DNA from 2 places in the Colwellia psychrerythraea 34H genome. Region 1 is predicted to be linked to the other one. Evidence: riboswitches for the same ligand, from Rfam matches in the RefSeq annotation. Region 1 holds a riboswitch; the other holds the start of a gene.
The links. A riboswitch is a leader RNA that binds a small molecule or an ion and turns the genes downstream of it on or off. The one in region 1 is predicted to bind lysine.
Positions count from the first base shown of each region.

Region 2: another riboswitch for lysine. It lies ahead of CPS_RS20135 (2,3,4,5-tetrahydropyridine-2,6-dicarboxylate N-succinyltransferase); the one in region 1 lies ahead of lysC (lysine-sensitive aspartokinase 3).

Region 1 covers NC_003910.7:2,069,077-2,077,182, forward strand. Annotated here, with positions in the region: gene gloB (hydroxyacylglutathione hydrolase) at 76-873, opposite strand; gene CPS_RS08870 (class I SAM-dependent methyltransferase) at 1,087-1,860, shown strand; gene CPS_RS08875 (Nif3-like dinuclear metal center hexameric protein) at 1,935-2,693, shown strand; gene CPS_RS08880 (ElyC/SanA/YdcF family protein) at 2,778-3,542, opposite strand; gene CPS_RS08885 (BCCT family transporter) at 3,649-5,256, opposite strand; lysine riboswitch at 5,615-5,835, shown strand; gene lysC (lysine-sensitive aspartokinase 3) at 5,984-7,354, shown strand; gene CPS_RS08895 (MarR family winged helix-turn-helix transcriptional regulator) at 7,506-7,937, opposite strand; gene CPS_RS08900 (glutathione peroxidase) at 7,941-8,106, opposite strand, start outside.
Region 2 covers NC_003910.7:4,735,598-4,743,703, reverse strand. Annotated here, with positions in the region: gene folE2 (GTP cyclohydrolase FolE2) at 1-631, opposite strand, end outside; gene CPS_RS20155 (Hpt domain-containing protein) at 879-1,235, shown strand; gene arcA (two-component system response regulator ArcA) at 1,306-2,007, opposite strand; gene CPS_RS20145 (sensor histidine kinase) at 2,144-3,775, opposite strand; gene CPS_RS20140 (methyltransferase) at 3,804-4,865, opposite strand; lysine riboswitch at 5,045-5,290, shown strand; gene CPS_RS20135 (2,3,4,5-tetrahydropyridine-2,6-dicarboxylate N-succinyltransferase) at 5,464-6,213, shown strand; gene CPS_RS20130 (PLP-dependent decarboxylase) at 6,395-7,642, shown strand; gene CPS_RS20125 (succinylglutamate desuccinylase/aspartoacylase family protein) at 7,656-8,106, shown strand, end outside.

The DNA of each region.
Region 1 (8,106 bases):
TTATAATAACTTATACCTGTTTGGCGGTTCCAATTAGAATCAACAATGCCCATCTAAGCCTTATAAATTGACGGATTAAAAATTATCCTTCCAAGCCCTAATCGCTGAAAAAACCTCACTATCATTAGGCTGATTTTGATTACTATAAGTTTGTGCAGCAAGTTTAATAGACTCTTCATGGCAACGTAGAAAAGGGTTTATCTGCAGTTCAAGCGCTATATTAGTTGGAATAGTTGCTTGGTTTTGTTGACGCTTCACTTTTACTTGCTCTGCATAGTTATGCAGGTCAGTGTTATTAGGCTCTACTGCTAAAGCAAAGGCTAAGTTCGCTTGGGTATATTCATGGGCACAATAGATTAACGTATCAGTTGCTAAGTTCGCTAGCTTAGTCAGAGAGTGATGCATTTGCTGAGGAGTCCCTTCAAACAAGCGACCACAACCACCTGAAAATAGGGTGTCACCACAGAAAACCATTTTATCGTTATAGTAAGCAATGTGACCTTTAGTGTGACCCGGTAAATCGAGCACAGTAAATTGGCAATCAAGCTCCGTTAAGTCAACAGTATCGTTCTCTTTAAGTGTGATATCTAGTTGAGCAATCTTTTCAGTAGCGGGTCCATAAACAGTCACAGGCCACGCTTTATCTTTAGAGTATTCAAGGAGTTTTTCAATACCACCGACATGATCGCTGTGATGATGGGTGATCAGAATGGCAGATAACGCCAAGTTATTTTCTTGCAGGTACTTTATACACACTACTGCATCACCTGGGTCGACCAGTGCAATTTTATCATTATTTTGACTAGAAATAGCCCAAATATAATTATCATTAAACGCGTTAATTGCAGTAACAATTTGGTGAGAGTTAGTCATATGAGATTTTACCTGTAGTTTGATTTATACCCGTTGCCACTCAAGATGCTTGTTTAAGAGTGCTTTAAGCAGCGTTATTCATTTGAACAAGGGAATAACCATTGTTTAAAATAAATGCCTTGCCTAAATCATTTTTAACTCCCACTTAAATCATGCACTTTGAAAGGTAACGGGTATATACTTAATACCATTATACGCCTAAAAGAAGACTCTATGAAACCTGCGTTAGCTTTTCGACAGCCACATTACCCTAACTCATGGAAGGCATTGCCTAATGGAGAAGTCATTAAAAAGGCAATAGAGCAAGAACTTGCCCCTTGGTGGCAAAAGTTTTTTGGTTATCATTTAATTAAGCTTGGTGCATTAAGTAGTGAAATCGAGATACCTGACTGCACTATTAATCATCAAGTAAGTATTAGCATTAAGAATGGCTTGGCTAATGTGGTTGGAGATATTGATGATTTACCTTTGCAGGAGCATAGTGTTGATGTTTGTTTGTTAAGCCATGCATTGGAGTTCTCGCTTGACCCTCACCATGTGGTCCGTGAAGCTAATAGAGTGTTAATTCCCAATGGTTACTTAGTTTTAACGGGATTTAATCCACTAAGCCTTGTTGGCTTAAACCGTCTATTACCGTATAGACGTAGCAAAACACCTTGGAATGAACATTTCTTTTCGCCAATGAGAATCAAAGATTGGCTACATTTAATGGGGTTTGAAATTTTAGCTGATCAACGTTGTTTACATAGTAGTTTAACAGGGAAGGTGAGCACCGACAGCTTAGAACATAGATGGCACAAGTTGGCAAAAAGTTACTTACCTGCCTTAGGCTCTGTTTATGTGATTGTCGCGAAAAAAAGAGTATTACCCTTAACACCAATTAAACCCAAATGGCAGATTCGATCTGGATTTCGTCCTGTAAAAGTCCCTAGTCTAAGCACACATCGAGAATTAGTGGATCACAAAAAAGGGCATCAGAAGAGATAATTCCCCCAAGAAAGATAGTTTCTGTGAACTGACAACCTAACCTTTATTTTATCCTTATTAAAAGTAACCCAACTATGCAAAGTAATGAACTAGAAAGCTATTTAGCTGAATTGTTAAAACCGCAACAAATAAAAGACTTCACTCCTAATGGCTTACAAATTCAAGGTAGTGCTCACATTAGTAAAGTGATCACCGGGGTCACAGCTTCTAAGGCTTTAATTGATAAAGCAATCGCAGAGCAAGCTGATGCCATACTGGTACATCACGGTTACTTTTGGAAAAATGAATCTTACGTTATTCGTGGCATGAAGCATGATCGAATCAAGGCACTATTGCTAAATGACATTAATTTATTTGCATATCACTTACCCTTAGATATTCATCCGACGCTAGGTAACAACGCACAGTTAGCTAAGTTATTTAATATTGTCGATGTAGAGCCGCTAGAAGTAGGTAATCCATTAAGCGTTGCTATGCAAGGGTGTTTCGAGCATCCATGTAGCGGTGAAGCATTTAGCCAGTTAATTAATAGTACGCTTGAGCGAGAATGTTTACATATTGCGGCACCGAGTAATAAGCCAATAAAAACTATTGCTTGGTGTTCTGGCGGTGGTCAAGGTTATATTGAACTCGCTGCAGAGCAGGGCATAGATGCCTTTTTAACGGGTGAAGTATCAGAACAAACGACTCATATAGCCCATGAAATGGATATACATTTCTTTGCTGCTGGCCATCATGCCACTGAGCGTTATGGGATAAAAGCCTTAGGAGAGCATTTAGCTGAAAAGCACGGACTTGAAGTAATATTTGTTGATATCGATAACCCCGTTTAAAACTTAAGGTTTAAGCGGAGACAGGTTACGTCGGTTTATTACTTGAATCTATTTTATCGATTCAAGTAACCTTCTTAATTTTATTTAGCTAAAGAGTGATTTAAACCATTGCACTATCAGCCCTAAACTCTCATACCAAGCAATAGTGGTTTGTTCTAACTTCTTACTCGTAGGTATGTAATGAACCCAGCTTTTACTACTGTCTGGATTTTTTACCCAATAGCCAGTCGGTGCAGCAATAGGGTATATTCCTTCTGCTTGGAAATAATTGATAGATCGCGGCATATGGTCAGCATTTGTCACCAGTATCACTTGGGTGCCTTGTACTCGCGGCGCAATGAGTTGTGCTTCTTCTTCAGTATCCTTTGGAAAATTTTCAGTAATAATTTTTTGCGCCGGAACGCCTAAAAGTATCAATGATTGCTTTACCGTTTCCGCATTAGATACAGGATTATGTCCGCCATAACCTGAGGTGATTATTCTGGCTTCTGGATGTAGTTGATAAATACGTACTGCTTCAACCATTCGTTGTAACGAACAAGTTTTTAGTTGGCTAGTTACCGGCAACTCAGCGTTGGTATTATGGCCGCAACCTAATACCACAATGTAATCGACAGACACGTTTGTTTTAACATAAGGCGGGTAATCATTTTCAATAGCGGTCATAACCGTATCTGAAAAAGGTGCGAAGGCGCTGATAAGTAGAATGACTATAGCAGTTGATAGGCTCTTAATACTTTGTTTAGGCTTTTTACGATGAACAACGAGGGCAAAAATAAGTAATAACAGCACTATATTGATGGGCATGCTCAATACAGTGATGATCTTTTTAAGAAGAAATAAATCCATATGATTCAGCTAAGTTACCTAGAGCATTGATATCTATTTACTATATCAAGTATTGCACTAGGCTGCTTAGCTAAATTAGACTTTGTTGTGAGAAAGCTAAGTTGTCTTAACTTAGTTTTTTATACTCTCTTTTTAATCCCAAGAATAAACCGAAACACATAACAATTAATAGTACGGTAAAAGGTAAACCGACTGTGATGGCTGCAGCTTGCAAAGCACCCAATGCATCTTTGCCACCACCAAATAATAATGCAGCAGCAATAACACCTTCGATAGCTGCCCAGAATATTCTTTGTGGAACCGGCACATCTACTTTACCACCAGCGGTAATACTGTCTATGACTAAAGAGCCTGAATCTGATGAAGTGACAAAGAAAATTAATACCAAGACAATCGCCAAGAACGAAGTAACATTGCTTAAAGGCAAGTTCTCTAACATTTGAAATAGTGCTAACGAGCTATCACCAATGCCTTGAGCTAATTGACCTACACCATTTTGTACTTGTTCAAGACCCATGCCGCCAAAGGTTGCCATCCATACTGATGTAAGTAAAGTAGGAACAAATAATACTGCTAATATAAATTCACGAACCGTTCTGCCGCGCGAAATTCTTGCGATGAACATACCGACAAACGGTGACCAAGAAACCCACCAAGCCCAATAAAATACAGTCCAGCCATGGTAAAACGTTTCGTCTTCACGACCAATCCAGTTACTTAACGGAATAATATTTTCGGCATAGGCAAGCAGGGTTGTGCCAACACCATTAATAATCACTAAAGTAGAGCCCGTAATAATAACAAATAACATTAATACAACCGCAAGTGACATATTGATATTACTTAATAGTTTAACCCCACCATCTAAGCCTCGAGTCACTGAGAATATGGCGACCATGGTAACGCCAAATATAATGGCAATCTGAGTGTTTATGGTATTGGGTATATCGAATAGGAAGCTTAAACCTCCAGCCGCTTGTTGTGCCCCAAAACCTAAAGAAGTAGCGAGACCAAAAATAGTAGCTAATACCGCGGTAATATCAATGACATTGCCCGGCCAGCCCCAAACTCGCTCGCCTAACAATGGGTAAAAAGAAGAGCGGATGGTTAATGGCATGTTGCAGTTAAAAGTGAAGAAAGCTAAAGACAAGCCTACAACGGCATAGATGGCCCATGGGTGTAATCCCCAGTGATACATTGTTGCCGCCATCGCCATTTTAGCTGCCTCGGGAGTACCGGCAACCGTATTTAGGGGGGTGCCATACCAATTAGTGAAGTAACCAACAGGCTCTGCAACACTCCAAAACATTAAACCTATGCCCATTCCGGCAGAAAATAGCATAGAAAACCAAGACAATTTGCTAAAGTCTGGTTTTGCTTCAGTACCACCGAGTCGGATTTTTCCAAAAGGTGAAACAACCAAGGCTAAACAAAAAAGGACAAAAAGGTTACCGCTGACAATGAATAGCCAGTCAAAATGGTCGATAGACCAACTTTTTGATGCATCGAAAGATTGTTTGGCTAATTCAGGGAATAGTAGGGTTAATAGAACAAATACAACAATAAGTGTAGATGAGAAAAAGAACACAGGATTATGTAAGTCCATGCCCATTATTTCTACGTTATTCTCTCCAATCACGTGGTCAGATCGGTAAACTGACTTTTCAACAACAAGCTCCTTATCTTTATCTGTATCTTCTTTGTTTTTGCTCATTATGGCTTCCTGTAAGTAGTTTTGAATAAAACGGGCTTTGTATACACATTGTTACTGTACAGTGTTTAGCGAATAATTTCCCCCTTTGCAGGGTTTAATCATTAAACAAACCAAAGACCTAAGTGAGTAAAGTATAGCCTTGACTCTCGATTTTGCTTTTGTAAAGTAATTAGTTAGCAAGTTTTCTTATGCTTGGTAGATAGATAATAGGCAGTAGACTACCTAGGACGATGCCGATCAAAGTGAATAATAAGGGCAAAAAACTTATAAAAACTGACTAATAGCCTGTTGCAATGTAAGGTTAAATCGGGTCTAATGATTTCGCATTGTGGTTTAGGGTCAATACTCTAAAATATAATGTACCAGAAGAGGTGCGAAACTTAGGTAGAAAACGAGAGGAACCACATTCCAAATACCGTTTTTGAGGGAAGTTATCGCCGAGAGTATTTAAAAGTGGATTTAGATACTCGGTCACTAAGGTTGAATCCTTATGGCTGTCACCTGACGTATTTGTTAAATGATACCTAACTAATTAGGTATCATTAAGCATTAAATAATAGGTGGAGAGCTTCTGGCTGAAAAAGTTTCGTTTTTTTTGCAGTTTATTAGATATCCCTTTAAACGTGCAAAATACACCACTCGCTACCTACTCAGTCATGCTCTTCCAATAGTTAATTTACTCAGCAAAGAGCTCAGTAAGTAACTAGTATTTTTATGGGAGAATTTTGTGAATTCAGTTCAATCTACATCATCTTTAACTGTTGCCAAGTTCGGCGGTACTAGTGTTGCCGATTACCAAGCTATGCTTCGTTGCGCCAATATTATTAAAAATGATAACAGCAATCGTCTAGTGGTTGTTTCAGCGAGTTCAGGCGTGACAAACCTGCTAGTTCGCTTAAGTCAGAAAAATGTATCTGTCATTGAGCAAAAGGATATTGTTGAAAATATCCGCGCTATTCAAGTCAATATTACTCAGCATTTATCAAGCGATGTTGAAGCACAGCTTAATCAAGAAATAAACAGCTTACTTGATGAACTAACTCAACATGCACTAACGCAGTTATTACAATACTCGACTAAGACAGCAGATGCCATTCTTGCCTTTGGTGAGCAATTTAGCTCGCGAATTTTTGCTCAAGTTTTACAATCTGTTGATATTCCAGGTGAGTATTTCAATGTGCAACAAGTGATGAAAACCAATAGTTTATATGGCAAAGCGGTAGTAGATCTTAATCAATTGAGTGAACAAAGCACACAACTGCTTGCCCCAAAACTGATTGACAAAGTGATTGTTACTCAGGGATTTATTGGTCAAGATAGCCAAGGTCATACGACTACGCTAGGGCGAGGTGGATCCGATTATTCCGCAGCATTACTTGCTGAAGCTTTAAATGGCACTAATTTATCTATTTGGACGGATGTTGTAGGTATCTTTACTACCGACCCGCGTATTACTGACCAAGCGCGCGCGATTAAAGAAATTAGCTTTGGCGAAGCGGCCGAAATGGCCACCTTTGGCGCGAAAATATTACACCCCGCGACACTGATCCCTGCAATGCGCCGCAATATTCCAGTTTTTGTTGGTTCAAGTAAAGAGCCAGAAAAAGGTGGTACGCAAATTAAGCAAAAAGTTGATTCGAATCCCACTTATCGCTCCATTGCATTAAGACGTGAACAAACGTTAGTGACGGTAAAAAGCCCGGCTATGTTACATGCTAGCGGATTCTTAGCAAAAGTGTTTGGCGTATTAGCGAAACATGAGTTAAGCATTGATTTGATCACTACCAGTGAAATTAGTGTCGCTTTAACTTTTGATAACCCAAGTGGTTCAACGCAATCGTTAATTACTAATGCCGTGGTGGCAGAATTAGAGCAGTTATGTGAAGTTAGCGTTGAGCATGGTTTATCGCTAGTTGCTGTGATTGGGAATGGTTTAACGTGTGCTAAAGGTATTGGTCAAAGCATTTTTGAAACGATTAATGATGTGAATATCCGTTTAATTTGTCATGGCGCTAGTGCCAATAACTTATGCTTTTTAGTGAATGAAGATGAGGCAAATTATGTGGTTGAGAAATTACATAATACCTTATTCGCTTAAGCCTAGTTTTCTTAATAGATTGCTCAGGACACCTTGCTTGATACTTTCTATCTGACGGTAATGTACTGTTAACGTCATTGTTAAATTAATAAATAAAGAAAGAATGATAAACGCTTCATTCTTTCTTTTCTTTCTCTGGGTTGTTTAGCGTTCAATCGCTGATATTAGCAATAAGCTGATCAAGTTCTTGATTTAAGTTGAGTAATTTATCTGGTGTTAAACCTGTTACAGCAAACATTTTTCCAGGAATATGTTCTGCACTTTGTTGTAATCCCATCCCTTTTTTAGTTAGTTTGATGATAACTACCCGCTCATCTGACGGTTGTCGAACTCGAGCAAGTAACCCTTGTGCTTCCATTCTTTTAAGTAAAGGAGAGAGTGTGCCTGAATCTAAATCAAGTCGATTACCTAAGTCTTTAACTGAAATTCCTTCAGAGTTTTGCCATAGAACGAGCATAGCCAGATATTGTGGGTAGGTTAATGCCAATTCTTTTAAAACGGGCGCATAAAGTCGACACATAAGTTTATTTAAACTATAAAGTCGAAAACATAACTGTTTTTCTAGCAGTAAATTATCACTCATCTATTATACCAATAATTTTTCTATATCAGCGGTAATGGCTTCTGGTTTTGTTGTAGGTGCATAACGTTTAACGACTTCACCTTTACGATTTACTAAAAACTTTGTGAAATTCCACTTAATGGATTTAGAACCAAGAATGCCAGGAGCTTGTTGTTTTAGAAAACTAAAA
Region 2 (8,106 bases), 2.7 Mb from region 1:
TTACTTTTACTTCGGCAACAGAACGTTGAGAATGAGGAGTTGCTACGATTCCTTCTGTTGTGCCTAACCAATCATGAACATCAGTTAATGCCAGTTCGCTTTGTTGAGCAAACTTATCTTGAAAAGCTTTTTGTATCAACTGCCTTGCAAGGGCCGCAGAGCATGGACAAGTTGAAGAATAAGGTACATCAATAGTTAGCTCGATAGTGAGTTTACCTTGATTTAGGTTTCCTGTTAGCGTTACCGGGTAAGCTTTCCAACCTTCTTTACCACTGATTAATGATTTTCTACGTAAATGATAATCAAAGCAAAATTGTACTTTAGCTTGGTCACTTAATTCTTGGTGACTACTAATAAATCCATCAAGCAAACTCACTAAACTTTGATAGTTAAGTATATTACTTGTAGATAATTCATCGATAAGTAGATAAAGACGCGACATATGTATGCCTTTAGCTTGTGCATCTTTTAAGTTCACAAAGGCATCAATATGAGCAGAGACCATACGCTCACTTTCACCTTTTGAGGCAACCATAATAGGCATTTCAATGTTACTCATGCCGACCCAGTCAAGTGTACCTTCGGTTTGAGCTGTTGTATGGTTGGCGATATCTGGCATTGATGTCGTCATTTCGACTCCACTTTAAACGATAGTTACTAACTAATCTTCGAGTTCTTCTTGAGATAAGGACGAAGAGTAGATCTAAGGGCGCACATTCTAGCTTATTTTTTAATGGTAATCATTACTGTTGTTGCACAAGAGATAAAAAATATAGCTATATGATATGTTTTTTCATAAGTTTCAATATGTTTGTCTGATTTTTATTACTGCGGTAATATAGAAGCATCCTATATTCCTTACAGAAAAAGGCGTGTTTGTGGAAACTAAACAATCGAATCCTGATTTAGATCTGGAGTTACTTCAAGGTTATTTAGACAGTTTAGGTAAAGTCATTGTTGAGCAGATGTTTGCTTTATATTGCCAGCAAGTTGAGATTTACCTTAACGATATTGAAAATGCACAACTCAATGATTCACTTTCTGGCTGGCAAAATCATTGCCATAAAATGAAAGGCGCTGCAGCAAGTGTTGGTATGTACCAATTACATGGACAATTGAAGTTAATAGAAAAAGCTGAGGTGTCAAAAGAGAAAAAATCGGTATTGTTAAAAGAGTTGAGGTTATTGAATGATCAAGCAGTATTTGCTTTTAAAAACTGGTTGGAAACTATCTAAGCTGTAATTACATTTTTATTTGATTCAACTAATAAAGCAGCCCAAGAGAGGGCTGCTAATATATTATAACTTAATCTAGTATACCGACAAAACGATAACCTTCACCATGAATGGTATTAATAAGCTCTGGAGTTTCTTGGTTCAATTCAAAGTGCTTACGAAGGCGCCTTATGGTGACATCGACGGTACGATCATTAGAACGTAAATCTCTACCTGTCATCTCTTTAATTAATTCTTGGCGTGAAATTATTTTACCTGCATTTTTTATAAGTAAACTTAATGCACGAAATTCACCGCGAGGAATAGCAATGACTTCACCTTCTGGGCTGGTCATTTGACGAGAATTACCATCTAAAGTCCATTGATTGAAGCTTACTATGCTTTGTTCGGCTTCAGTACTCGTTTGACCTATGCGACTTAAAATATTTCGAGCTCTGATAGTCAACTCGCGTGGATTAAAAGGTTTGGTCAAATAATCATCTGCGCCAATCTCTAAACCAAGGATTTTATCAATATCGCTATCTCTACCTGTAAGGAAAATTAACCCTAAGTCTTTATTTGCTGTTAATTCACGTGCTAATAGCAAGCCATTTTTGCCAGGTAAATTAATATCCATAATGACGAGGTTGATGGTATGAAGTCTGAGCTGCTCAGCCATGCTATTACCATCAACAGCTTCGAAAACAACGTAACCTTCTGCTTCAAATAAGTTGCGTAAGTTAAAGCGGGTGACGTCTTCATCTTCGACAACTAAGATTTGATAAGTCTGCATGTTGGAATTTACCTAATATTTAAATGGTGATTGAAATTATTATTATAATGAGTGAACTATTTGTAATATGTTTACATTTATTTAACTATATTAGTCACGTGAAATTGAAAAAACAATTTTTAAGACCATTATTTCATTAAGTTGCTGCTAATTCTACCGGAAAAGTGATATCAAAACACACACCATGCTCTGGTTCATTATCAAGAACTATATGACCATCTAGCGCTTGAGTAACTAAATTGTAAACTAAATGCATACCTAAACCACTACCACCACTGCCGCGTTTGGTGGTTGTAAAGGGATCAAAAATTTTTGCCTTCACCGAATCATCAATACCAAGACCATCGTCACTATAATTAATATGCAATTGATCACTAAGGTTCATAACGTTTATCGTTATCGTACCTTGTTCAAGTCCTTCAAAGGCATGATAAATTGAATTTAGGATCAGATTTATTAATATCTGATTGATGGGTCCTGGTTTACTCTTTATGTTGAGATCTTCTGGACAGATTACTGAGACAGTTACATTAGTAGACATCAGTTTAGCTGAAAGTGTTAGCAATACTTCATCGAGTAAATCATGAACATTGAAAGTAGAACTCTCAGCACTAGATTGGTCAACAGCAACCTTTTTAAAGCTCGATATTAATTTTGCTGCGCGTTCTAAATTGCGAAATATTATCGAGACATTTTCAACACCATCAGTTAAGAATTTCTTTAATTGGCTAGATTTTAAGGTTTTATCTTCAAAAGAAGCTTTAATTTCGTTTAGCTTATCTGCTAACAAACTTGAAGCAGTAACACCTAAACCAATAGGGGTATTTACTTCATGTGCGATGCCGGCAACCATGTCACCGAGTGAAGCCATCTTTTCAGTCTCAACCAATTGCCCTTGAAATTCATGTAGTTTTTCTAAGGTTGATAATAACTCTTGATTTGATTCTTTTAATGCATCTGTTCTCGCACTAAGCCTATTCTCTAATGCTTGATTTTGAGATAAAGCATGCTGATGCTCATCAATTATTCTAGTGATATGCTTATCAGTGCGAAGTAATAATACATTGATGTTTTTAGCCAGAATATCAAGCTCTTTGTAAGGCTGGTTAGCTAATTTAAGGGTGAAATTTTTACTTTGTGATATTTGTCCAACATCTTCGATTAACTTGACTATGGGGTGATTGGTTTTATTAAATAACCATTGCGAAACACCAAACGCAATTATAAGAAAAAAGAGAAGAAAGCTAACCATAATATAGGTTAATTTTTTGATGAAACTTTGCTTTTCAAGCAGGCTAGATTGGATAAATAAGTAGCCCAAGGTATGCTGACCTTGGCTGACTTTTACAATAAGTTCTAGATGATTTTCTTCAAACTGGATAGTACTTAATTGTGATATATGGGCTATTTTGTCGCTAATAGCTGGAAAGTTATGATTTTTATTATAGCTACTGAAATACTCTATGCTGCTATCTTCATTCAAGCGATACACATGTATACGATTAATGAGAGGAGTTGAGATTAATTTTTTAAGTTCGCTGCTCAGTGCTGTTTGACTATTATCATTATCACTTTCTAGAAATTGACGACTATTTTTTGCGAGGATATTTGCCCATGCTCGAGTTTCACTAGCGATAGTCTTATTCTCATGTTCATCGACCATATTAATAATGCTCATCGAAACAGCGATGATTATTAATAGGGTTAACCCCATTATACTTTTAACTAAGCGACTGTGCAGTGATATGGTGTTGGTTAAGTGTGGCATGGTACCCAATAAATTATATTTTGTATCTTTATGATAGCTGAGCTCGGTAAATAGTAAACCCTTTGTCTTTTGTTATCACGCGAGTATTACCAATGTGTGTTTCCATGATCGGTTGATAACGTAAAAAACTGTTGGCTACTATCGTAATGTTACCTTGTTTGTTAAGTTTTTTATTTATTCCGGCTAAAAAGTCTTCACTGGCTTGGTAGTGCGTTTTAACACCTTGATGAAATGGAGGGTTTGAAACAACGTGTTGATAGTGTTCGTTAACATCCGATAAGCTATTTGATGGGAATACATTACCCGATAGACCGTTTAAAGCTAAACTCTCTTGTGCTGAGGTTAATGCCAAAGCGCTAACATCTAATAGAGATAAGTTTGTACCGCTAAATTTCTTGCCAATAAAGCAACTGATTACTCCTGCACCACAACCAAAATCGAGTACTTTTCCTGTCATTTTACTCGGTAAATTACTTAGTAATAATGCGGTACCAACATCAAGCTTTTGCTGACTAAAAACACCCGGTAAAGAAGCTATTGTTAGCTCAATACCTTCTACAGTAATTTGGTATTTTTTGAACCAATCTTGCAGGTTGAAAACATCTGATAACCTTTCTGGCTGAAATAGACCAACAAAAAGCAGACAATGGCGTGCAGCATCGACTTTTTGACAACAAGAAAATATATGTTGAGTTAATTTAGCTGCAGACTGTATACCGCCTTTTTTCTCGCCAACCAGTATTATTTTTGTTTCATCATTTATGCAATGAGTAATCATAGCAAGCGTGAAGTTGAGTTCAGCTTTACTTTTAGGAAACGCTATTATCACAAGATCATGACAGCTTGTTGTTTGATATGTGCTGGCAAAAGTTGCCTTAACATTTTTAGTCTTTGTTGGACTGCAATGCTTTTTGGTAATTGCCTGATAATCAATGAAATTTGTATTAAAGCAATGGATAGTGTCTGGTTTATGAATCTCTGTATAAGCCTCAATGAAACCATCTTCAGGTAAGTTAATAAATAAAGGAACTTTAGCTACAAGTAATTCACTATTACGTAACAATATTTGGCTAGGGTTTGACAATGACATAGGGCAAGACACAGGGCAATAAATAGAGAAAGAACAATGGTTATATTCTACGGTAAATAAGTATAAGGGAATAGGGTTATTTGCCGTAAGTTAATTGTGTCGAGATAAAAAAAATGCTTAAATAGTAAGTGTCCCTAATTCCAATTTATTGGTTGAGTAACTAACCAGTAAATTTTAATAGGGCCAGAAGAGGAGCGTTAACCAGGTAATTACTATTGTTTTGTATTGTCTTGAACAATTCAAAAACAGATATCAAAATCTGTAGATGGTAATGAGGGGGATTAACGCCGAGATAAATGGCTATTTGATAAGCTGTTTATCGGTTGTGTACTTTATATATTTTATAAAGTAGTGGGCTGAATCCCAACAACTGTCACTTTGAAAAACAACCCTATGGGTTGTTTAAGTGGGGAGCTTCTGGTCTTTGCATATTAGCCCAAATATCGGCTCAGCTGATATTATGCTCTTCTCTGTCAATGCCCAGTCCTCCGCACAATGTATTTAGTTTTATTCATTAAGTGTGCCTTAAGCATACCTTTGATAACACGAATACTCATAATCTTTCTATAGACTTTTTATCAGATAAGCGGAGTAATAAATGAACTGGCAAGATGTATTAGCACAGTTAGAATCAGGTAGTTTACGAGCGGCAAACCAAGATGATGCCGGTAACTGGCATGCCAACATTGAAGTGAAACAAGGTATTTTAGCTGCTTTTAAAGCGGGTAAAAACATTGCTTTTGATGATAATTACCAAGGTTTTGTTGATAAACACAACTTACCAGCTCGTCAGTTTACACCTGAAGATGGTGTTCGTTTAGTACCAGGAGGTTCATCAGTACGCGCAGGTGCTTACGTTGCCGAAGGCGTTATCATCATGCCACCAGCTTATATCAATGTTGGCGCTTTTGTTGATAGTGGCACTATGGTTGATAGCCATGCTTTGATTGGTTCATGTGCACAAGTTGGTAAAAATGTACATATTTCAGCAGCAGTTCAAATTGGTGGCGTATTAGAGCCAATAGGCGCTAGCCCGGTAATCATTGAAGATGGTGCTTTTTTAAGTGCTGGTGTCGTTGTCGTTGAAGGCATTGTTGTTAAAAAAGGTGCGGTATTAGCACCAGGCGTATCTCTATCAAAATCAGTACCTGTTTATGATTGTGTTAATCAAGTTATGCGAGAAAAAGGTGCTGAAATTCCAGAACGTGCAGTTGTTGTACCTGGTACCCGTCCTGTTAAAGGTGAATGGGCTCAAGAGCAAGGTCTAAGTATGGCCTGTGCGCTTATCGTTAAATATCGCGATGAACAAAGCGATGCTTCTTTAGAATTAGAATCAATTCTAAGATAATACTTAGGGGATCATAACCTCGTTGCCGTAGCACTCAACTTATTCGTCAAAAGTACTCATTGATAGTCATCAACTCCGTGCTTTACCCTTTAATTTGAGCGTTACCGCTTAGCGTTTATTTACCCCTGATATAACTATCTACCGTTTTAAAACTTAAAAGAAAACTATAAAGATAATTATGATGACTAAATCCACTTGGTTTGACACCAGCATTGAAAATGCCTTAGTTACACATGAATCACCAGAAGATGAACAAGGCTATTTTGTTTATCAACTTGATGCACTTAAAGCACATTTAGCCGCTTTACAGCAGCAAGATGTCATTAAATTATGGTTTGCCGTTAAAGCGAATCCACTATCCAAAATAATTCAAACATTAGATAGTGAAGGCTTTAACTTTGATGTTGCTAGTAGCGGTGAGTTAGCTCAAGTTTTAGCGCAGGGAATAGACCCTAGTCGGATCTTAAATACTGGACCAGCTAAATCAAAAAAACAACTGACTGCATTTATTAAGCAGGGCGTTAATACTTTTGTGGTTGAGAGTCTAAATCAACTGAACTGGTTAAATGAAGCAGTACTTGAGCAGGAACAATCACTCAAGAGTGTTGAAAAACCGAAAGTACTACTGAGAGTTCAGCTGCAATGGCATGAAGGCGAGAAAAACCCACTGGGTGGAAATAGCTTAACGCCCTTTGGTCTATCAGTGTCTGAATGGCAGAATATTCATGTAGATAGCTATCCAGCGTTGGATCTTTGTGGCTTGCATATTTTCCAATGGGGTAACATGCTCAGTAATGAAAAAATGTTTTCATTATGGTCCCAAATGATAACTCCCTTGACTGATTTAGCTAGTAGCATTGGTATGACACTTGAAGTACTCGATTTAGGTGGTGGTTTAGGTATTGATTATTTAGGCGAGGGACAAGCTTTGTCTTGGTCTCAAGTTATCGAAGACTTGGCCATTATCAAAGCAAAAGCTGGTGTCAAAGAATTATGGCTTGAGTTGGGACGTTTTGCGGTTGCAGAGTATGGCTATTATGTCGTGCCTGTTGTTGATAGAAAAATGAATTACAACCAAGATCAGTTAGTGTTGGCGGCGGGAATAAATCATTTATTGCGTCCTGCTATTACTGATCAACCTTTTCCGGTACAGATACTACGAGAAGGGTTTGTAGCTGAAGACGACTCTATGCAAGCTTTTGATTTGCATGGCCCTTTATGCACCAGTATGGATAAATTAGGGCATTTACAGTTACCTAAAGACACGGCTGTTGGTGAACAACTCGTGTTTGGTTATTGCGGTGCTTATGGCTTTACTGAAAGCATGCCGTTTTTCTTATGTCATGAATTAGCGGCTGAATATGTTTACCAAAATGGTACGCTAACTCAAATCAGAGCAGCTCTGCCTGCTTCATCTTATTTGGCTTAGTTGAGGAGTTTCGATGAATAATTTTACCAAAGAAGTGATGTCCGTTGGCGAAATGGCAAGTGGTGCTAAGCTCACTGTGCCGGTATATGTTTTTGAAACTGAAAATAATTCTGCTCCCAGTGTTTATATTCAGGCTAATATGCATGGTGCTGAAGTACAAGGTAATGCAGTTATCTTTCAGTTACTTGAACTGCTACAGCATTGTAATTTACAAGGCAATATTACCTTAGTACCCTATGCTAACCCAGTAGCCTGTAATCATAAAAATGGTGAATATACTTTAGGTCGTTTTGACCCCATTACCGGGGAAAACTGGAATCGCATGTATCACTTTGATCAAAGTGTTATTGCCCCCTTTGCGCAGCAATACCTTGATGCGAGTGAAGAAGAGATAGCAGATAAATTCCAGCAACTTTTGATTACTGAAATAGATCAACGATTAGAGCACAATATTTGGGGTATCA